One region of the Nonomuraea composti genome, then DNA from elsewhere that is predicted to be linked to it. Evidence: riboswitches for the same ligand, from Rfam matches in the RefSeq annotation. Region 1 holds a riboswitch; each other region holds the start of a gene.
What was found. Region 1 has a riboswitch for cyclic di-AMP ahead of HCN51_RS36970 (glycoside hydrolase family 25 protein). Riboswitches for the same ligand answer to the same signal wherever they lie in the genome.

Region 1 (5,281 bases):
CACGACCCGGTAACGCAGATGGGTCACCGACGCGCTCCCCGCGACCGGCGTACCCTCCTGGACCAGCTCGGCCCGCTCCCCGCCGAACAGCGGCGTCCCCCCGCCCAGCAGCACAGGCACGAGGTGCAGCCACAACTCGTCGAGCAGGCCCGCCCTGAGCGCCTGCCGGGCGACGTCGGCGCCCAGCACCAGGACGTCCTTGCCGCCGGCCGCCTCCCGGGCGCGCCGGAACGCGGCCTCCAGGCCGTCGAAGGCGAACGTGCCGCCGTTGTCGCCGACGAGATCCTGCCGGGTGCGGTGGGTGACGACGAAGCCGGGGACGCCGGGCCACGGCGTGCCTCCCCACGGGCGCAGGCCGAGGTCGAACGTGCGCCGCCCGATGACCGTGGCCCCGACCGCCGCGTCGACCTGCCGGCGGACCTCCAGGTCGGCCTCGCCGCCCGGGCCCTGGCCGCCCATCCACTCGTGCAGCCGCTCGCCGCCGTCGCCCATGGGCTCCTCCGCCCGCACGTTCGGGCCCGCCGTGAAACCGTCCAGGGAGACCGACACGTCCAGCACTACCTTGCTCATCACGAGCCTCCTTCGCTCCGGGTCACCTTCACGAGAAGGTCGGAGCCGCCCGCGCCGCTTCGACACGTTCGGCGGGAGAAATCCAGAAAAGGCCGCCGGCCGGTAGCATCCGCGCGTGGATCGCATCACCTCGGCCATCCCGGAGGCCGGCCCCGCCGACACCGCCGCCCTGCGCGAGATCGACCCCGACGAGCTGGCCCGTTACGTCCTCGACCCCAGGAACCCGTGGTGGCGGCGCCGGCGGTGTGCGGAGGCGCTGTTCAGGCGCGTCCCCGAGGCGCGGGTGCCCGAGTTGCTGGAGCGCATCCGGGATCCGCGCGAGTCCACCGACGTGCGCCTCGCGCTGCTCGCCGTGCTCGGGCACCGGGAGGAGCTGCTGCCGTGGCTGCTGCACGACGACCAGCGCAACAACACCTCGTTCAGGTGGCGGGGGGCGATCCTGAAGGCGCGCGGCGAGGCGGGCGACCTCACGGCGGCGGCCGAGCTGTCGACGCTGGCGTTCGACCAGTGGCACCGCAACAAGGCGAAGGGCAGGGCCGGGCTGGACGCGCTGGTGGAGCGGCACGGCGTGGCAGCGGTCGACCGCCTGCTCGGCGACCGGCCGGAGGACCGGGCGTTCCGGGTGCTCATGCGGCACCGCGCCGGCGAGGACATCACGCCGGCGCTGGCCGACCCCGACGTCGGCGTCGCCTACGAGGCTTACTCGCTGACGTGGGACGACGAGGCGTTGAGGGCGTTCGCCCGGGACGCGCCGACCGTGGAGGGGGCGCTGTGGGCGGCGCTCGGCCTGTACGACGTCACCGACGACCTCGACGAGATCCGGGCCATCGACGAGGCACTGGGCCGGCCGCGCGTCGAGGTGCAGGGCCTGGACGCGGAGATCCGCGCCGCGATCGTGCACCGGTACGTCCCCGAGTGCGAGGTGCGCACCGACCCGCGCTGGCGGATGGAGGCCCTAATCACCGAGCCGCCCCCGCCCACGGACGTGGAAGGGCAGCTCCGGCGGGCGTCGGACGCGCTCGCGCGGGCGGGCCAGTCCCCGGAGCCGCCCGTGCACTGCGGGGAGGACTACGGGCAGGGCACCGGAACGTACCACGTGATCAGGTGCGCGGGCGGCACGGTCCTGGTCAGCATGCTCGGGCGGTTCGTCACCGGCTCGGACGAGGCCACGCAGGTGCGGGCCCCGCTCGAAGCGGCCGGGTTCCGGTGGATCGACGACGACCTCGGCGCGATCACCGTGGACGGGTTGTGCGTGTACTGGTTCGGCACCCGCGACCCGATCAACGTGCGCGCCCTGCTGTTCTACTGGCAGGACTGAGGCCGGGGGCCGGGGGCGCCGGCCCCGCTGCCGGCCAGGAGCCGGGGCCCAGGGGCGTCAGGCGCGCCGGCCCAGGGCGCGCAGCTCGTCCGGGCTCAGCGCGGAGACGTTCTGGTCGATCGGCGAGTCGGTGTACTGGTGGATCGTCCAGGACTTCCAGTCGGCGGGCGGCGTCACGGCGCCCTTGGCCCGCCCGTAGTGGGCGACCCAGAGCGGGTATTCGGCCAGGCCCTTGCCGTAGGTGTCGGCGAAGTTCCAGCCGCTGTAGAACATCGGGGCGATCCCGGTACGGGCCTTGACGTGCGACAGCCACGCCTTGGCCCAGGCGTTGACCTGGTCGACGGAGCGGCCGTCGGTCGTCTCCAGGTCCAGGACGAGCAGGTCGCCGGGCTTGGCGGGCTGGGCGTTCACCACGGCGAGGAAGTGGTCGGCCTCGGCGATGGGGTCGTTGCCGGGGTGGCCGAAGTGGTAGGCCCCGCGGACGATCCCCTTGTCGCCCAGCTCGCGCCAGTGCCGGGCGAACGACGCGTCGCGGAAGGCGGTGCCCTCGGTGGCCTTGACGATGCCGAACTGGGCGGAGCTGGCGCTCCAGTCGTAGAGCGGCTCGTAGTTGGAGATGTCCAGGCCGTAGGAGAGCGCGTGCCCGGCGTGCTGGTGGGTGGCGGCGTGGCCTACGACAGCGCCGGCGACAGGGCCGGCACCGGGGCCGGCGGGGGAGGCCAGGGCCGTGCCGGTCACGCCGGTCAGCGCGACGGCGCCCGCCAGGATCGCGCCGCCGACGGCCAGGCCGAAGCGCTCGGAGAGCTGGTTCTTGAGGGTTGCGGCAAGCTGGGGCTTGGGCATGAGGTGATGACTCCTTGCTTCCATGCCGCCTACCGGGTTAGCTGACGGGTTCGGGCTTGGAAGTGCCCTACGGGCGCGGCGTGGGCCTGGCGTCCGATTCACCCCGGAAATGGTGGGTCCCCGGCTCCGCTGTGGCGCGGATTCGGCGGCCGGGCGTCGTTCTCGGAGCGGCGCCTGCGAGAGCGGTGCCTGCGAGAGCGGTGGCTACGAGAGCGGTGCCCGGTCGACAGAGGGCGACGGCTCGACGCGGAGCGTCAGCACGTGCCCTACAGAAGGTACATATCACCCCAAATAAGGTGCAAATACGGCAAAGGAGACCCGTGCCGTGCACAGGTCTCCATCGCCGCCCCGGCCGGGGATCCGCGGCCGGGTAGATTTTTCCGCCCTACCCCCGATCGGCCTCAGTGGTGGGCGGTGACGCGGCGCCGGCTGAGAGCCAGGCCGAGGGCGATCATGACGATGCCCAGCCCCAGGTGCAGCCAGTTGTCGGCGTTGTTGAGCGGGACGAAGTTGGCCGGGCTGTCATGGCCGACGAGCAGCCCGTAGATCCACAGCAGCAGGTAGATGACCCCGCCGCCGACGAGGAAGTTGCGCGCCCCGCTCCACGTACGGGCGAGCAGGACACCCGCGATGCCGAACAGCAGGTGCACGATGTTGTGCAGGATCGAGACCTGGAAGACGCCGAGCAGGTGCGCGTCGGAGTGGTGACCCGCGAACTGCAGGTCGTCGTACCCGGTCGTGATGCCGGGGATGAAGCCGAGCACGCCGACCAGCAGGAACAGCACGCCGACGACGAGCGCGGCGAGCTGCACGGGAGAGCGGGCGGCGGAAGTACGCGGGGTGTCCATCGGACCTCCCTTGATAGAAGGAACCCTCCTCCTACCCCCAGGCACGAAGTCAGGCGTCCGCCCGCCCCTCCTGGTACAGGTCACGGACGGAGGCGAGCTCCCGCACGGGCACGCGCAGCACGATCCGCTCGCCGTCGATGCCGCCGACCTGCTCCCACGTCACGTACCGGGTGTCGCGGTGCAGCACGCCGAGCAGCGCCCTGATCAGCCACGGGCCCTTGATGGCGGGGCCGCGCTCGTAGCCGAACAGCCGGCCGGTGTGCCGGGCGACCACGATCAGCCCGGCGACGCGGAAGGCGTTCTGGACCTGCTGCAGCAGCGGCCCGTCCTGGATCAGCCGCACGTCGGCGACCTGCCCGACGAGCTCGCCGGCGCTGTCGACGACGGGACGGGCGATGAGCTCACTCATTCTCATGCCGGGCTCCGGGGATGGGCTCGATGAGGCGGCTGCGGACCCACCGTTCGAGGGCGGGCCGCTCCAGCTCGCCGCCGACGTGCACGGCGCTGGAGATGTGGCTGACGTTCGCCATGGGGATGCGCGGCGGCGCCTGCTCGCCGCCGGCGCCGAACAGGCGGGCGGCGCCAGCCATGAGCCGGCCCAGCACGCCGCCGACGCGAGGGCCGAGCGCCAGCGGCCCCATCAGGATGGCGGTCACGTACGGGCGGCCCTCGTCGTCGAAGGCCAGCTCCAGATCGTCCACCTTGCACACGAGCCGGCCGTCGTGGTCGTGCACCACCTGCCGGTCCAGCAGGTGGAGCTGCGCGTGCAGCACGCGGGCACGCCCCGCGTGGCCATTCATTGCCCCGCCTTCGTGGCCAGCATGAGCGGGATCGCCGCGATCGACACCACGACAAGAAGGATCATGAATATCGTCCCCAGCGAGTTGGAGAGCCTGCCGTTCACCTTGTCCTGCATGTAGTCCCGGTCGTTGGCGATCATCAGCACCGGCAGGTACGTCAGCGGCAGCGCCGCCGCCGAGAACACCAGCGAGTACTCGGTCACCATGATCGGGTCGATGGTCGTCAGGATGAGGGCCGTCGCCACGATCATCACCACGAGGATGGTGGCGTGGAACCGCGCCGCCTCGCGCGGCCGGACGAACTTGCCCCACTGCCAGCCGAAATACTGGCTCAGGCAGTAGCCCGACGACAGCGCCACCTCCAGCGTCGCCCCGAACGTGGCCGCGAACACGCCGAGGATCACCAGCGCCAGCCCGATCTGGCCGACGCCCAGCGCGACCGGCAGCACCATCTGGTCCAGCGAGTCCACCTGCACGTGCACCGGCAGGAACACGGTGGCCGCGCACGCGGCGATGGCCAGCGACAGCAGCCCGCCGAGCGGGAAGCCGATGAACACGTTCGCCCGCGAGACCGACAGGTCGGAGCGCGTCCACTTCTCCTCGACGCCGCCGGAGGAGAAGAAGAACACCTCGTACGGCGTCATGGCCCCGCCCAGCAGCGCGATCGCGTAGTAGAAGTACGTCGGCACGGCCTCGCCCTCGGGCGGCGCCGGCCGGGCGGCCTGCTGCCAGAGCTGCCCCCAGTCGGGCCCGAGCTGCCACAGCGCGACGACGAACACCACCAGCGCCAGCCCGCCGAGCCCGAAGACCCGCTCGATGGTCTCGAACTTGACCCGCCACATGACCAGCCACGCCACGAACGCCACGCCCGGCACCCACAGCAGGTAGTTCACGCCGGTGGC
Region 2 (5,281 bases), on a different contig from region 1:
GTTGCTGACGGCCGGGTTCGCCGCTCTGACGCGAGAGCTCAACCGTGACGGGCGCGACCTGCCGGACGCCGTCATGCCGGCGCTGACCGGCGACAGGAAGGCCGACTGGGCCGCGTTCGAGACCGTCTACCGCAAGCTCGCCGACCAGGTGCCCGGCCTGCGCGACAAGCTGGCCGTGGTCACCCTCGAGGCGATGGTGACCGCCCTCGGCGACAACCACGCGCGCTGGGCGCACGACGTCGAGCGGCCCCCCGACTACTACGACGGCGACGGTTACGGCCTGGGGCTGGAGGCGAACGCCGACGGCCCGGAGAGCCCGGCCCTGCCGCCCCTGTTCGTCACCGCCGTGCAGGGCGGCGCGGCCCGGGCCGCCGGGGTGCGGCCCGGCGACGTCATCGAGTCGATCAACGGTTCCGCGCCCTTCATCGACGGCGTGACCAGTCCCGCGATCGCCGCCCTCTACCCCCGCTATCCGGAGGCCCGCCCGGTCCGGCTGCGGCTGCTGCGGGAGAGCACCGGCCGCCGCTGGACGGTCACCCTCGAACCCGGCCTCTACCAGCGGGATCTCGCCGCCTTGCAGGTGGTCCGGTCGAGGCTGGAGGGCGACGTCGCCTACGTGCGGGTGCGCGGGTTCGGGCCGGACGCGGCGAAGCGGGCGCTCGGCGCGATCGCCAGGCTGCGCAGGGGCCGGACGCTCACCGGCGTCGTGCTGGACCTGCGCGGCAACGGCGGCGGCAGCCCCACTGAGGCGGTCCGGCTGCTGAGCGCGTTCGTCCACGGCAAGGTCACCGGCTACCAGTGCGCGGCGGACGGCACGTGCGAGTCCTTCCGCACCGACGACACCGTGGAGCTGGTGAACCTGCCCCTGGCCGTGCTCATCGACGGCGGGTGCGCCTCGGCGTGCGAGCACGTCGGCTCGGCCGTCAAGGACCTGCGGATCGGCACCCTGGTCGGCACCAGGACGGCGGGGGTGATCTCGGGGCCGGCGGAACCGCACCTGCTCGGCAACAACACCGTGCTGAGCTTCCCCGCCCGCCACCACCTCGGCCCCGCCCGCGAGGTGGTCGACAGGATCGGCGTGCCGCCCGACCACTACGTGCCCCTGACCTCGCGAGACGCCGCCGCCGGGCGCGACCCCGCGCTGCGGCGGGCCCTGACCCTGCTGCGCAAGTGAGAGGAACCGATCGCCCCATGAGACCGATCGCGGTGGCGCTCGCCGGCCTGGCCGTCCTCGCCGCCTCCTCCTGTACGGCGCCCGCCCCGCCCAGGGCCGCCGCCGTGTCACCCCCGCCGTCCGGCCCCGCCACCCTGCCCGCGCCCACCGGCCCGCACCCCGTCGGCACCACCGTCCTGCACCTGAAGGACGCCTCCCGTCCCGATCCCTGGAACCTCGACGCCAAGGTCAGACAGCTGAAGGTGACCCTCTGGTACCCGACGGGGCGCAAGGACGGGCGGCGGGCGGCGTACATGACGGCCGAGGAGTCCGAGCTGCTCATGAGAGGCGGCAGGATCGCGAGCGCGCCGTACGACACGCTGAGCAGGACGCGGACGAACGCCGTGGTGGACGCCGAGCCCGCCGGGCGGAAGCTTCCCCTGGTGGTGCTCTCGCCCGGGTTCACCAAGCCGGTCAGCGCCCTCACGTCCCTGGCGGAGGACCTGGCCAGCCGGGGGTACGTCGTGGCCGGGATCGACCACCCGTACGAGAGCTACGCCACGACCCTGGAAGACGGCACCATCGCCGAGTGCCTGGCCTGCGACAGCGACGCGGACCCCGGGTTCGGCGCGGTCGTCGCCGCCGGGCGGGCGGCGGACGTCTCGTTCGTGCTCGACCGGTTGCCGTCGGCGTGGGCCGGCTCGAAGGTGATCGACCGCTCCAGGATCGCGATGGCCGGCCAGTCGATCGGCGGGGCCGCCGCGGTGGCGGCCATGGTGAAGGACGCGCGGATCCGCGCCGGGATCGACATGGACGGCAGCACGTACGCGAGGATCCCGAAGCGCGGTTTCACCAGGCCGTTCCTGTTCCTCGGCGGGCCGGAGCACGTCCCCGGCGGCCGGGACCCGTCGTGGGAGCGCGACTGGGATCTGCTGGCCGGGTGGAAGCGGTGGATCGTGGTGAAAGGGGCGGACCACCAGGCGTTCACCGACGGGCCGCTGCTGGCCGGCGCGCTCGGCCTCACGCCCGCGTACGGCGCCCTGACCGGGCCGCGCGCGGCCGAGCTGACCCGCACGTACGTGGCGGCCTTCCTCGACCTGCACCTCAAAGCGCAGCGACGGCCCGTGCTGGACGAGCCGTCGCCGCGTCACCCGGAGGTGCGGATCGTTCGGGCCGGGGGCTAGTTCATCGAGATGTGCACGTGGTCGTAGTGGTTCTCGGTGATGCTGCCCCGGTCGGACATCGCCCGCCAGCCCGAGCCCTGGTTGATGCGCTGCTTCCAGATCACGTACTTGACGCCCAGCTTGTCCTTGTTCTGCAGCGCCCAGGCGGCGATGCGGTCGCCGAGCGCCTGGTTGGCGGCGGTCGGCATCGAGCCGCCCGAGCTCATCATGAAGTCGCAGGCCCGCCCGAGCGGGTGCTCGCCGCTGGAGCCCGAGCGGAAGCAGCCGACCGCGAACGGCAGCGCGAAGTTCTTCTCCACCTGGGCCTTCATCAGCCGCGTGCGGGAGGTGATGTTGTCGGGGCCCGAGGGCAGCTCGGGGGCCCAGGAGCCGTCGGAGTTGCGGCCCGTGCCGAAGGGGACGAGGTCCTCCAGCTTGTCCTTGATGTCGTCGATGACGTCCTCGGCCTCGTCGCGCTGCTTGTCGACCTCGGCGGCGTCCGCCTTGATCTTGTCCGTGAGCGCGGCGGCCTCCTCGCTGGCCTTCTTCTTGTCGTCGCGGGCCTTGGCGACGGTGGCGACGAGGGCCTGCTGCTCGGCGGTGAGCTGTTCGAGCAGGGCGGCGGTGTCGGCGTCCGTGGGGAGCAGGAAGCCGGGCAGCGCGGAGGGGTCGCCGTTCTGGTAGCGCAGGCGGGCGATGTCGGCGACGCGCTGCTCCGCCTCGGCCAGCGTCCGCTCGGCGGCGGCGGCCCTGGCCGCGGCGGCCTTGGCGGCGTCCTCGGCCTTGGCCAGCTCGACGCGCTTGAGGTTGTACTTCTCGATGAGCTTGTCGACCTTGCTGTTGAGCTGCTTGAGCTGGGCGCGCAGCTCGGCTTCGGTCGGTTTGGGCGCCGCCGAGGCGGGGGCCGCCGAGAAGGCGACGGCGGTGGCGGTGATGAGTCCGATGGCAAGAATCGCGGGGGACGAAGCCGCCACGTGGATGTTCCTCTCCCTCTGCCGGCCGGGTTAGCTGACGGGTTCGGGCAAGGGAGGTGCGATTCCCTACCGCCGTAGCGGATTCACCCCAGGTGCGGTTTGGGTCCCCGGCTCCCGGGCGAGGCGCCCGGGATTAGGCGTGCTACGGCCGTTACGGCCGGTGCATATGGGGATATTAGTGGTAGATCACGAGTCATGCGACCTTAAGTAGAAATCTATTAGTGATCTATCTGTGATCGAATCAGCCGCGCCGCCTCCTCCGGCAGCACGTCGTTCACGAACGCCCCCATTGCCGACTCCGAGCCCGCCAGGTACTTGAGCTTGTTCGCCGCCCGCCTGATGCTGAACAGCTCCAGATGCAGGTAGCCCAGCTCCCTGTCGACCCGCACCGGCGCCTGGTGCCAGGCCGCGATGTACGGCATCACCACGCCGAACAACCCGTCGAACGCCCGCAGCACCGAGGTGTAGAGCGGCGCGAACGCCGCCCGCTCCGCCTCCGTCAGCGCCGCCAGGTCCGGCACCTGCCGGTGCGGATACACGTGCACCTCGAACGGCCAGCGCGCGGCGGCCGGCACGAACGCCGTCCACAGCTCGTTGGCGGCCACCACCCGCACCCCGGCCTCCCGCTCGGCGGCCAGCACGTCGGCGAACAGGTTCCCCTTCGTGTACCGCCGCGCGGCGCCGAGCTGCAGCTTCGTCCTGGGCGTGACGTACGGGTAGGCGTAGATCTGCCCGTGCGGATGCGCGAGCGTGATGCCGATCTCCGCCCCCCGGTTCTCGAAGCAGAACACCTGCTCCACGCCCTCGATCTGGGACAGCTCCGCCGTGCGGTCGGCCCACGCCTCCATGACCAGCTCCACCTGGGAGTCGGACAGCTTGGAGAAGGAGGAGTCGTGGTCGGAGGTGAAGCACACCACCTCGCACCTGCCCGCCGCCGGACGCACCTCGCTCAGCCCGCCCGGATCCTCATAAGTGCCGAAATTGGTGGAGAAGGACGGGAAACGGTTCTCGAACACCACCACGTCGTAGTCATAGGACGGGATCTCCGACGAGCGCGTCTCCGACGACGGGCACAGCGGGCACTCGGCCGTGCCGCCGGTCGGCAGGAACGTACGCGTCTGCCGGTGCCCGGCGATCGCGATCCACTCCTCCGTCAGCGGGTCGTAACGCAGCTCCGAGGCCACCGGGCGCGGCTCCAGGGCCCGCCGGTCGATCGCGCTCCGGTCGGCGTCGTCACACCGGTCGAAGTAGATCAGCTCCCGGCCGTCGGCCAGATGGGTGATGGTGCGCTTCAAGAGGAGGCCTCCGCGATGATCAGTTCGCCGGCCCGTTCGGCCAGCTCGGTGCGTGCGTCCTGCGGCAGCCCCGCGTCGCTGATGACCACGTCGGCCTCGCTCAGCTCGGCGATGGTGCTGATGCCGACGGTGTTCCACTTCGTGTGGTCGGCCGGGACGACCAGCCGGGTCGCGGCCGCCACCAGCTCCCTGTCGGTCTCGGACTCCAGCAGGTTGGGCGTGGTGAACCCGGCGCGCACGCTCATGCCGTGCACGCCCAGGAAGAGCGTGTCCACGTGCAGGCGGCGGATCGCGGCCACGGCGACCGGGCCCACCAGGGCGTCGGACGGCGTGCGTACGCCGCCGGTCAGCACGACCGTGCGGTCGGCGCGCGGGTTGCGGTGGAAGACGTCGGCGACCGGGATCGAATTGGTGATCACGGTCAGCTCGGGCACGCCGATCAGGTGACGGGCCAGCGCCCACGTGGTGGTGCCCGCCGACAGCGCCACGGCCGTGCCGGGGCGGACGAGCGTGGCCGCGTGCCGCGCGATGGCCTCCTTCTCCGGCTGCTGGCGGGCGGACTTGGCGGTGAAGCCCGGCTCCTCCGTGGAGCCCGGGCCGAGCGCGGTCGCGCCGCCGTGCACCTTCTCCAGCAGCCCGCGCTCGGCCAGCACCTCGAGGTCGCGGCGGATGGTCATGTCGGAGACGCCGAGCTCG
Region 3 (5,281 bases), on a different contig from region 1:
GATAAGAGGTCTTCTGTAAGCATCGGGTCAAGGCCGCGCGCCGGCTTCTCGCTCCAGGCGCGGAAGCGTTCACGGTCCTCTGCAGGCACCCCGAGCATCTCGCTGATCACCATGACAGGCAGCGGGTACGCCAGTGCGGACACGAGGTCGGCCTCCTCGGGCAGCGTGCGGATCAGCGACGCGGTGATCGCCTCGACGCGCGGGCGCAGCCGTTCGACCATGAGGGGCGTGAACGCCCTGCTCACCAGGGCGCGCAGTCTCGTGTGGTCGGGCGGGTCCAGCCAGAGGAACGACGCGGCGGGCTGACCTGCGCCTCCGCCGTTCCGCCCGGCTGGGCCGCGGCCGAAGCGCGGGTCGCGCAGCAGGGGCCGCGCAGAGCTCGTGAGAGGTGGCGACGAGCAGCCCCGCGCGCGTACGGAAGAAGGCGCCGCGCGCGCTCATCTCGCGATGGCGGGAGTAAGGATCACGCAGAAACTCCCGATCGAACGGATCAAAACCCAGGACGTCGGCCGCGCTCCAAACCTCGGGATTCGGAGCGCCGGAAGGCTCCACGAGATCGCTCATCGCGAGGTGATCGGTGCCGACATATCGCGAGTACGTCACATATATCGGATCATGTCAATAGCGCTCGTCAAGGGCGTAGATTGTTATGCTTGACGACCTTTCCAGGATGCGTTTACCGTCTGCGAGGAGCGACTTCGGGCCGGTCAAGAGGCCCAAGTTCAGCTGTTGGGGGGGAGGGCTCCCGATGGACGTGCTCACTGAAGGCGTTGAGCTGAGCCATGCGGACCTTGCGTTGCTGGCGGAGCTGGCCAAGGGGGTCACGGTAGACCGAGTGGGCAGACGGCTGGATATCAGCGGGCGCACAGTGCGCAGGAGACTACGTGGGATCTGTGACCGTATCGGCGTGGCCACGGCCATAGAGGCCGTGGCTTGGGCGGCCCGCCGCCAGTTGATCTAGCGGCGAGCGGTACGGGGGAGGGGCCGGCTGAAGGGATACCGATTCAGCCGGCGAGGCGTACCGCGCGATTCCCGATCACCCGGAGACGCGATACCGCGTTTCCGATCAGCCGGCGATGCGAGGCGCTTTCCCGGTCAGTCGGCGATGCGGACCGCGCCGGCGAACGGCCTGTTGGCGATCGAGGCGATCCGTACCACGTCACCGGTCTGCGGGGCGTGCACCATCATGCCGCCGCCGAGGTAGATGCCCACGTGGTGCAGGTCGCTGTAGAAGAAGACCAGGTCGCCGGGGCGCAGCTCCTCGCGGGAGATGTGCCTGCCCGCCGTCCACTGGCTGCCGGTGTAGTGCGGCAGGGAGATGCCGACCTTCTGGTAGGCCGCCATGACGAGGCCGGAGCAGTCGTAGGAGCCGGGGCCCTCGGCGCCCCACACGTACGGCTTGAGCTGCTGCGTGAGCGCCCACCGGGCGGCCTGGGCGGCCTTGCCGCTGCCGACGATCGGCAGGTTGACGCGCTGTGCCCGGGTGCCGGGCCGGCCGGCCTCGCCGAGCGCCCGCTTGAACAGGTTGCTCTCGACCTTGGTCACCAGCTTGGTGATCTTGTCGCGCTTGGTGTCGAGCTCGCTGACGATCTTCTGGACCTCGTCGATGCGCGCCTTGGCTCCGGCCCTGGCGCGCTCGGCGGCCTCCCTGGCCTGGGTGACCTGGTTGACCTCGGCGCCCTGCTGCTGCTCCAGCACGTCCATGGTGGCGGCGCGGTCGAGGAAGGAGTCGGGGTCGCCGGAGCCGGCGAAGGCCAGCAGGCGGTTGAGGCCGCCGGTCATGTAGGCGTTCTGGGCCAGCATCGCGACTTCCGCGCGCTTGGCGTCGAGATCGGCCTCGCTGGTCGCCAGCGTCTTCTGGGCGGCGTCGGCGGCCTTCTTGGCGGTCTTGAGCTTCTCCCGCTGGCCGTTGTACTCCTCGGTCAGCGTCTCGATCTCGTTGTGCATCTTCTCGACCTGCTTGGCCAGGTCTTGCAGCGAGGGCTTGGGGTCGGCGGACGCCGGGCCGACGGGAAGGGCGATCAGGAGCGCGGCCACTGTGATACTCACCACACCGCCGAGGCGCCGTGACAGCCCGGCCCTCTCCTGGGGGCGGGCGTGCCTGCCCGCCGTCCTGTGCCCGCCGTTGCGCGTGCCCTTCACCAACCAAGCTCCCTTCCTCGACGCCTACCGGGTTAGCTGACGGGTTCGGGCCGGAGCAGCCCTACCGAACGGACTCGGATTCACCCCGGGTGACGGCGATGGGGGTCGCCGCCGGTGGGTCCCCGGCTCCCCTCGCGGGGATTTGGCGTGTCCCGCGCGCGCGACACGCGGGGAACATCGTCGCTGGACACTAATGCACTCCGAGTTCGTGCTCAACCGGAACTGCCGAGTTCATAGAGGTTTCACAACCGAAGGGTCACAAGGTGATCTCGTGCCCGGCCGGGCAGAACGGGGTTTATGTCACGTTCGATGCCCCTTCTGCCGGATGTGGAGAGCGTGCTCATATGGCCACCGGATGTAACAGGATGGGCGGAGACGTGGGAGTTAAGGCTGAGCCGTAATGACATCTGTACTCTGGAGAGCCATGGAGCAGGTGGCCGAGCTGGCGACGTCCGAAACCGGGCCCGAGACCGCGGTGGTGGTCCGGCGTGCCCGCACGCCCGACGTCCGGGCGATCAGGCGGCTGGTCGACACCTACGCGGGCGCGGGTCCGCGGCTCCTGGAGAAAGCCACCGTGACCCTGTACGAGGACGTGCAGGAGTTCTGGGTGGCCGAGCGGGGCGGGCAGGTTGTCGGCTGTGGCGCGCTCCACGTGCTGTGGGAGGACCTCGCGGAGGTCCGCACCGTGGCCGTGGATCCGGCGTGCCGCGGCATGGGCGTCGGCCATCGGATCGTCTCGGCGCTGATACAGCACGCGAAGGATCTGGGTCTGCGACGTGTATTCTGTCTGACTTTTGAGGTCGACTTCTTCGCGAGGCACGGCTTTCGCCCGATTCAGGGCACGCCGGTCTCACCCGAGGTGTACGCCGAACTCCTGGCCTCGTACGACGAGGGCGTGGCTGAGTTCCTGGACCTGGAACACGTCAAACCGAACACCCTGGGCAACACCCGGATGCTGCTCCATCTGACATCGGGTGACGCGGACCTTGACCACTTGGAAAGGTGATTGTTGATACCTATGTCGATACGTTGGGCAGCACAGGCATGTGTCCTGACACGTGCCACATGCGCACTCGAAGCGAGGTGACACGGTGAGCACCGGACAGCCGCCGTATCCACAGGACGATTCCGGCGAGAATCCCCCGCCCGGCACCCCTTACGGGCAGCACAACCAGGGCCGCCACCCCGGCGAGCCCGACCCGGACGTGACTGTGGTCGGCTACCGGGCGGACGACGCCTACGGCCAGCAGCCCCAGTATGGCCAGCAGCAGGGCTACGGTCAGCAACAACCCCCGTACGGACAGCAGCAAGGCTACGGTCAGCAGGGCTACGGCCAGCAGCCCCAGTACGGCCAGCAGCACGGTTACGACCAGCAGCAGCAGTACGGCCAGCAGGGCTACGGTCAGCAGCAGCAGTCCCAGCCTGACTACGGTCAGCAGGGCTACGGCCAGCAGTCCGGTTACGGCCAGCAGCCGCAGTCGGGCCAGCAGCCCCAGTACGGGCAGCAGCAGGGCTATGGCCAGCAGCAGCAGTCCCAGCCCGGCTACGGCCAGCAGGGCTACGGTCAGCAGCAGCAGTCCCAGCCGGACTATGGCCAGCAGCAGTACGGCCAGCAGTCCGGTTACGGCCAGCAGCCGCAGTCGGGCCAGCAGCCCCAGTACGGGCAGCAGCAGGGTTACGGCCAGCAGCCCCAGTCGCAGCCCGGCTACGGCCAGCAGGCTCAGTACGGCCAGCAGCCGCAGTCCCAGCCGGACTACGGCCAGCAGGCTCAGTACGGCCAGCAGCCGCAATCGCAGCCGGACTACGGCCAGCAGGCCGCCTATGGCCAGCAGCCCCAGTCGCAGCCCGACTACGGCCAGCAGGGCCAGTACGGCCAGCAGGCCGCGTACGGTCAGCAGCAGCAGGGCTATGGCCAGCAGCCCGGCTACGACCAGCAGGGTTACGGTCAGCAGGGCTACGGTCAGCAGCAGCAGTCCCAGCCCGGTTACGCCCAGCCTGGCTACGGCCAGCAGCAGGGTTACGACCAATACGGTCAGCAGCAGGGCTACGGCCAGCAGCCGCAGCAGTACGGGCAGGGCGGCTACGCGCAGCCCGGTTACGGCCAGCAGTACGGCCAGCCGGTCGGCGTGCAGCCTCCGGGGGCGCCGGCGCCGCTGGCGGAGTGGTGGCAGCGCCTGGTGGCGAGGATCATCGACTTCGTCATCCTGTTCATCCTGAACCTCGTCATCGGCCTGGTCATCGGCCTGTTCGCCGTGGCCAGCTACTCGACCCTGGACGGAAGCAGCAGCGGGTTCCTCACGGTGACGGTGGCGTCGATCATCTCGTCGATCGTCGTGACAGCGCTGTGGGTGGCCTTCGACTTCTTCCTGCTGAAGGCCAAGGGCCAGACCGTCGGCAAGATGGTGATGGGCATCAAGGTCGTGCAGGTGGGCCAGCCGGTGCCGCCCGGCGGCCTGCCCACGGACGCGGCGCTGAAGCGGGCCGCGGTCACGTGGGGCGGGTGGATACTCAACGCCGTCCCGCTGGGCTTCATCTCCAGCCTGCTGGCGTGGGCCGTGGTGGCCGTGAACGGCGCCTCGCAGCTGTGGGACAAGCCGCTGCAGCAGACGTTCGCCGACAAGGTCGCGAAGACCGTGGTGGTGAAGATCAAGTAGTCTCTCGCGGACACGACATAGGGGCCGGCCTCGCCGGCCCCTATGTTTTGTGCGTGGACCTGTACCAGAATTAGTTAGCGACCCGAGCCCCCGACGACGCGAGGTGGGAGTTATGGCCGGGACGGCGCCGCGGACGGACGTGCTGCCTGCCGAATGGTGGGAACGCCTCGGTGCCCGGCTGATTGAGGCGCTCGTCTTCGGGGTCTTCTATTACATTCTGTTCATCGCGCTGTGGGCCGTCTTCCGGACTGTCGGGATGGCCGACGTCTTCGGCGGCCGGCTGCCGGGGGTCTTCGCGTGGCTGGGCGCGGGGGCGGCTTATGCGGGCTACGACTGGTGGGCGCTTTCCCGGCGGGGGCGCACGTTCGGTAAGGCGATCATGAGGATTCGGCTGGCGCCGGAGGGCCTGCCGCGCCGGGTTCTGCTCAAGCGGACGCTGGTCTATCCCGCCCCGGTGATGCTCATGGGCATTCCCGTCGTCAATC
Region 4 (5,281 bases), on a different contig from region 1:
TGTACGACGTTGCTCATCAGCAGCATGACCACGAAGTCGAAGTTGTTGAGCTGGGCGATGCCGCGCTTGCCGCCGAGGCGCAGCAGGGCCGCGACGGTGACGTACACGGCGACGGTCCTGATGGCCTTGTCGGCGAGCGAGACGCCCGTGTGGAACAGGTCGTCGATCATGTCCGGCCGCCACGGAGCCTCCCGATCACGCCCAGCTCGTCCACGCACCGGCCGAGCCCGAGCGCCACGCACTCCAGCGGCCGCTCGGCCCGGCGCACGGGCATGCAGAGCGCGTCGCGCAGCCGCCGCCCGAGGCCGCGCAGCAGCGCCCCGCCGCCGACCAGTACGGCGCCGCGTTCGCCGAGGTCGGCGGCCAGCTCGGCCGGGCAGCGCTCCACGGTCTCCATGGCCGCCCGTGCGATGGTCTCGACGGGCTGCCTGGTGGCTTCGAAGATGTGCTCGACGGGCAGCGACAGCTCCCGTTCGCGGCCGGTGCCGGGGTCGCGGGCCCGCACGACCACGAGCCCGTCGTGGGCGTGCCGCTTGGCCGTCTCGGCCGCCTCGTCGTCGAGTTGCAGCCCGTGCTCGCGCTCGACGAAGCGGGCGATGGCCCGGTTCACGGCCTGCCCGCCGTACGGGACGGAGCCGGTCGCCACCACGGACTCGCCGGACAGGACGGCGATGCGCGCGGCGTCCCGGCCGATGTCGATCACCATGTGGCCGGTGCGGTCGTGGAGCGACATGCCGGCGCCGAGCGCGGCGGCCAGCGCGTGCGGGACGAGCCGCACGGTCCTGGCGTCGGCCTCGTACGCGATGTCCTGCAGCGCCTCGCGGTCGATCGGCGTGGAGTCGCCGGGCAGCGCCATGACCAGGCGCGGCCGGGCGTACGGGTGCCAGTGCACCTTGCGCAGGAAGTGCCGCACCATGCGCCGGGCGAGCTCGGCGTCGGCCGGCAGCCCGCCGCTGACCGGCCAGTGGGTGCTGCCGCCGCTGTCGGCGACGGCTTCGGCGCCGTACCGGACGATCTTGCCCGTCCGGACGTCGCACATGACGACGGAGGGCTCGTCGAGCACGATGCCCTTGCGTCTGACGTAGATCCGCGTGCTCGCCGCTCCCAGATCCATCGCCAGGTCACGACCGAGGAGTCTCATCGCGGGGACTGTTTCCTGATCCGTCCCAACACAACACCACGAACGGAACGGATCCCCTTTACCTGCTGTACTGGGACCGTGCTCGACTACAGCCTCGAAGCGGCGCGTTACGACGAGACCCGGGGCGGGCTGCCCCGCGCGCGGGCGGCGGCGGAGGCCGTCCGGGGTCTGATCCCCGAGCCCGGCACGCTGCTCGACCTGGCCTGCGGCACCGGGCTGGTCACCAGGGAGCTGGCCGCGCGCGGCCTGCGGGTGCTCGGCGTGGACGCCGCCGCCGGCATGGCCCGCCTCGCCTCGGAGCGGGTGCCGGTCGTGCTGGGTGACGGGCGCCGGCTTCCGGTACGCGACCGCTGCGTGGACGCGGTCACCACTTTCTGGCTGCTGCACCTGCTCGACGACGCCCGTCCGGTCATCGCGGAGGCGGCCCGCGTGCTGCGGCCCGGGGGAGTGTTCGTCACGACGGTGGATAAAAAGGCCGCGCACCGGCCGGGCGACCGGTCGCCCGCGACGGACGGGGCGGAGATCGTCATCGCCGAAGCGGCACGGCGCGGGTTGCGGCTCCGCGGCGAACCGGGCACGGGCAGGGGCGTTCGGGGGGTCCCGACCCGGTTTTCCGGTTGCTGGCCTTCACCTCGCAGTGAGCCCGGTTTCGCGTCATAAGCGGTGCCGTGCGAAGCTGTGACTGTCCCCAACACCATGGAGGTCCTCATGGCGGATGCACCGGAGCCGGATGTCAGCGACACTCCGGAGGACGAGATGAAGCGCAAGTTCCGCGAGGCGCTGGAGCGCAAGCGCAACCAGCACGCGGGTTCGGGCGCGGGTGGCAGGGGCGGCGACCCATCCAAGATCCACGGGGCGCACGGTCCGGCTGCGAGTAAGAGATCATTCAGGCGCAAGAGCGGCGGCTGAGGCTGGAATCTGGCGGGGGTACGGCATGCCGTGCCCCCTTTTTCTTTACCTAACCAGGTAGATCTTTTGCCCGATACGTTGGCATGTGTCCGTTTCCGTGGCTAACGTATTCGCCATTACCAGCCGGTTACCCGGTCCTTACCCCAGAAGGACCGCCGGTTGGCGCCGAATCCCGAACGTCGGGAACCGGGGAACCACCTCCGTTGGGGTGAATCCGGCCACGCGCCGGTAGGGCATCTCCACGCCCGAACCCGTCAGCTAACCCGGTAGGCGTGATGGAGAGGACAAGTTACTTCATGCACCAGCGCGTCGTTCCCCCAGACCGCGTCTTCCCGGCCGCCGCCCGCTGAGCGGCCCCCTTCCCCAAAGGCTCGTATCTTGCGCTCCGCGTAGCGATCTCGCGGCGCCCTGCCCCGCCGCGCCCTTTTTTCCGTGAGTGCAACCTCCCTGTCCCCCAGTGAAGGGTTTTGCTGCTTCATGTTCGCCTGTTTTGGCCTGCGTTCCCTCGCCGTGCTGACCTGCTCCGCCGTCGGAGCACTGACCGTCGCCGGCACGGCCGCCCACGCCGACTCCGACACCGGAGAGAAGATCCTGCTCAAAGGCTCGACCACGGCCTCGTACTTCTGGGACGACGCCTCCGGCCGCGCCGGTGACACGGGCCTGCCGGCCAGCGGCAAGCCGATGCAGAAGGGGCTGGCCGCCAGCCCGAGCTGGCCGCTGATGACCGAGGGATACGTCGTCTACAAGGGCAAGAAGATGCCCTTCTTCGTGGGCGACCGCGGGCCGGGCGAGCCGTCCAGCCGCGGCGTCATGCTGGACCTCGACGCCAAGACGTTCGCCGAGCTGACCGGCGGCGAGTTCAACGCCAGCACGCTGGGCGTGGACGGCATCGGCGGCGAGGGACACATCGACGTCGACTACGTCATCACCAAGTGGGGTGACGGCGTGGGCAAGAAGAACTACCCGGTGCCGTTCTCCACCGGCGCCTGGGCCGAGCGCGACCGCAACCCGGCGACGCCGCCGAAGGCCGACGAGGACGAGGACAACGCGGGCGGCCGGCTCGTGGACGCCCCCGTGGTGCCGGTGAGCGAGCCCAAGGAGCCGGGCGTGGCCGGTAGCACGCTGCTGGCCGGCGTCCTGACGGTGACGGGCGGCGGCGTGGTGCTCGGCGGCGAGCGTCTGCGCGCCCTCCTGCGGCGCTGACCTCCATAAGCAAGCCCTCTCCCCATAAGCAAGCCCTCTCCCCATAAACAGGCGCCTTCCCCATAACCAGGCTCCCGCCGTAAACGGACCCCCTCCCCATAAACACCCGGCGGCCTTTACGCGGCGACGACCAGAATGTCATTCTGGTCGTCGTGACCACCCGCGCAGCCGTGAACGGCATCGACATCGCCTACGAGAGCTTCGGCTCACCCACGGGCCGTCCCCTGCTCCTCGTCATGGGGCTCGGCGCCCAGCTCGTCCAGTGGGACGAGGAGTTCTGCGAGCTCCTGGCGGAGCAGGGACACCACGTCGTCCGGTTCGACAACCGCGACGCCGGCCTGTCCACGCACTTCCACGACCACGGGGTGCCCGCGATGGGCGCCGCGCCGCCGTACCTGCTGGACGACCTGGCCGACGACACCGCGGGCCTCATGGACGTCCTCGGCTGGCCGGCGGCCCACGTGGTGGGCGCGTCGATGGGCGGGATGATCGCCCAGACGCTGGCCATCCGGCATCCAGGGCGGGTGCTGACCCTGACCTCCATCATGTCCACGCCAGGGCCCAGCGTGGCGCCGCCCACCGAGGCCGCCGCCGCGGTGCTGATGGGCCGGCCGGCCGAGGGCCGCGAGGCGGTGCTGGAGCAGGCGGTACGGACCTGGTCGGTCATCGGCTCGCCCGGCTACGAGCTGGACCACGAGCGGATCAAGGCGATGGCCGGGCTGGCCTACGACCGCTGCTTCGACCCGGCGGGCACGGCCAGGCAGCTCGCCGCGATCATGGGCTCGGGGGACCGGACGGCGCTGCTCGCCCAGGTCAAGGTGTCCGCGCTCGTGCTGCACGGTGAGGCGGACCCGCTCATCCCGGTCGCGGGCGGCCGCGCCACGGCCGCGGCGATCCCCGGGGCACGGCTGGTGACGTACCCGGGCATGGGGCACGACCTGCCACGCGAGCTCTGGCCGAGCTTCGTCGCGGAGATCACCAAGCTGACCTCCGCCTGAGGCGGAGATCACGAGACCTGACGCCGCCGGTGGCCCGTCCCCCCACACATGCAGCCGGGCCACCGGAAGCGGGCGTCAGACCTCCAGCTTCTCCTCGATGCCCCGGAGCTGGTGGCGGGCCAGCGCCAGGTTGGCGCGATTGCGATCGAGCGCCAGGTACAGGAACAGGCCCTTGCCGCCGCGCCCGGTGATCGGGCGGATGATGTGGTACTGGCCGCTCAGCGTGATCAGGATGTCCTCGATGCTGTCCTTGAGACCCAGCGAGTCCATCGTGCGCAGCTTGGCCTTGACCACCTCGGTGTTGCCGGCCGCGGCGATCTGCAGGTCGAGATCCTTGGAGCCGCCCAGCGCGCCCAGCGCCATGCCGCTGCCGTGATCGACGATGACGGCCCCGATGGCGCCGTCGATGGCCATCATCTCCTTGAGTGACACGTCCATGCCGGCCATGCTTGCCTCCTTGTCGATGGATCAGTGCTTCCGTGCTGCGACGGCGGCCACGGCGGCAGCCGTCTTCCTGCCCTCCAGCCGCAGCAGCCCGACGTTCGCGCCGGGTCCGGCCAGGACCGTGAGGACGATGGTGGGGCCGGCGGCGTAGAACGCCGTGAAGCCGGCGGTGCCGGAGATGAGCGTCTCCTCGAAGACTCCCTGACCGGTGATGACCAGCATCCGCCTGCTCATCGCGAGCAGCGCCGCCGACAGGGCCGCCGCCTGCTCGCCCTCCTGCCCGGGCAGGTCGCAGGCGAGCTGGAGGCCGTCCACGGTGCCCGCGACGCTCCCCTGGACGTCAGGGGTGCGCTCGCGCAGGAGCGCCATCTCCTCCAGAACCTCTTGTCGTAGCTCCACCGGTGGCCTCCTCCTGAGTGAGGGGAACCTCACGACAGCTCCTCGAGCGCCTTCTTCAGCCGCATCAGCAGCGCCAGATCGGTCGGGTCACCCGTCACGGGCGGGCCCAGCGGCTGGGCCCGCGCCCGCGGGTCGTGCGGCGGGTGCTCCGCGGGAGCCCGCCGCTGGGGCAGGTCGGGCGCGGCCA

Region 2: linked by a shared signal. The riboswitch ahead of HCN51_RS54145 (coiled-coil domain-containing protein) and the one ahead of HCN51_RS36970 (glycoside hydrolase family 25 protein) in region 1 are both predicted to bind cyclic di-AMP.
Region 3: linked by a shared signal. The riboswitch ahead of HCN51_RS43225 (C40 family peptidase) and the one ahead of HCN51_RS36970 (glycoside hydrolase family 25 protein) in region 1 are both predicted to bind cyclic di-AMP.
Region 4: linked by a shared signal. The riboswitch ahead of HCN51_RS62945 (hypothetical protein) and the one ahead of HCN51_RS36970 (glycoside hydrolase family 25 protein) in region 1 are both predicted to bind cyclic di-AMP.

The regions. Positions count from the first base shown of each region.
Region 1 is NZ_JAATEP010000033.1:104,014-109,294, forward strand. Features, by position in the region: gene HCN51_RS36960 (dihydrofolate reductase family protein) at 1-570, opposite strand, end outside; gene HCN51_RS36965 (hypothetical protein) at 686-1,888, shown strand; gene HCN51_RS36970 (glycoside hydrolase family 25 protein) at 1,946-2,731, opposite strand; cyclic di-AMP (ydaO/yuaA leader) riboswitch at 2,743-2,889, opposite strand; gene HCN51_RS36975 (DUF4383 domain-containing protein) at 3,133-3,579, opposite strand; gene HCN51_RS36980 (hypothetical protein) at 3,629-3,994, opposite strand; gene HCN51_RS36985 (hypothetical protein) at 3,981-4,379, opposite strand; gene HCN51_RS36990 (NRAMP family divalent metal transporter) at 4,376-5,281, opposite strand, start outside.
Region 2 is NZ_JAATEP010000086.1:11,268-16,548, forward strand. Features, by position in the region: gene HCN51_RS54135 (S41 family peptidase) at 1-1,174, shown strand, start outside; gene HCN51_RS54140 (alpha/beta hydrolase family protein) at 1,192-2,337, shown strand; gene HCN51_RS54145 (coiled-coil domain-containing protein) at 2,334-3,290, opposite strand; cyclic di-AMP (ydaO/yuaA leader) riboswitch at 3,296-3,440, opposite strand; gene galT (galactose-1-phosphate uridylyltransferase) at 3,509-4,585, opposite strand; gene HCN51_RS54155 (DeoR/GlpR family DNA-binding transcription regulator) at 4,582-5,281, opposite strand, start outside.
Region 3 is NZ_JAATEP010000046.1:30,772-36,052, forward strand. Features, by position in the region: gene HCN51_RS43215 (cytochrome P450) at 1-245, opposite strand, end outside; gene HCN51_RS43220 (LuxR C-terminal-related transcriptional regulator) at 749-961, shown strand; gene HCN51_RS43225 (C40 family peptidase) at 1,096-2,049, opposite strand; cyclic di-AMP (ydaO/yuaA leader) riboswitch at 2,149-2,300, opposite strand; gene HCN51_RS43230 (amino-acid N-acetyltransferase) at 2,567-3,148, shown strand; gene HCN51_RS62645 (RDD family protein) at 3,234-4,796, shown strand; gene HCN51_RS43240 (RDD family protein) at 4,909-5,281, shown strand, end outside.
Region 4 is NZ_JAATEP010000008.1:193,470-198,750, reverse strand. Features, by position in the region: gene HCN51_RS14125 (DUF421 domain-containing protein) at 1-170, opposite strand, end outside; gene HCN51_RS14120 (rod shape-determining protein) at 167-1,141, opposite strand; gene HCN51_RS14115 (methyltransferase domain-containing protein) at 1,220-1,801, shown strand; gene HCN51_RS14110 (DUF5302 domain-containing protein) at 1,850-2,050, shown strand; cyclic di-AMP (ydaO/yuaA leader) riboswitch at 2,204-2,338, shown strand; gene HCN51_RS62945 (hypothetical protein) at 2,528-3,253, shown strand; gene HCN51_RS14100 (alpha/beta fold hydrolase) at 3,406-4,251, shown strand; gene HCN51_RS14095 (hypothetical protein) at 4,327-4,698, opposite strand; gene HCN51_RS14090 (roadblock/LC7 domain-containing protein) at 4,720-5,094, opposite strand; gene HCN51_RS14085 (transcriptional regulator) at 5,124-5,281, opposite strand, start outside.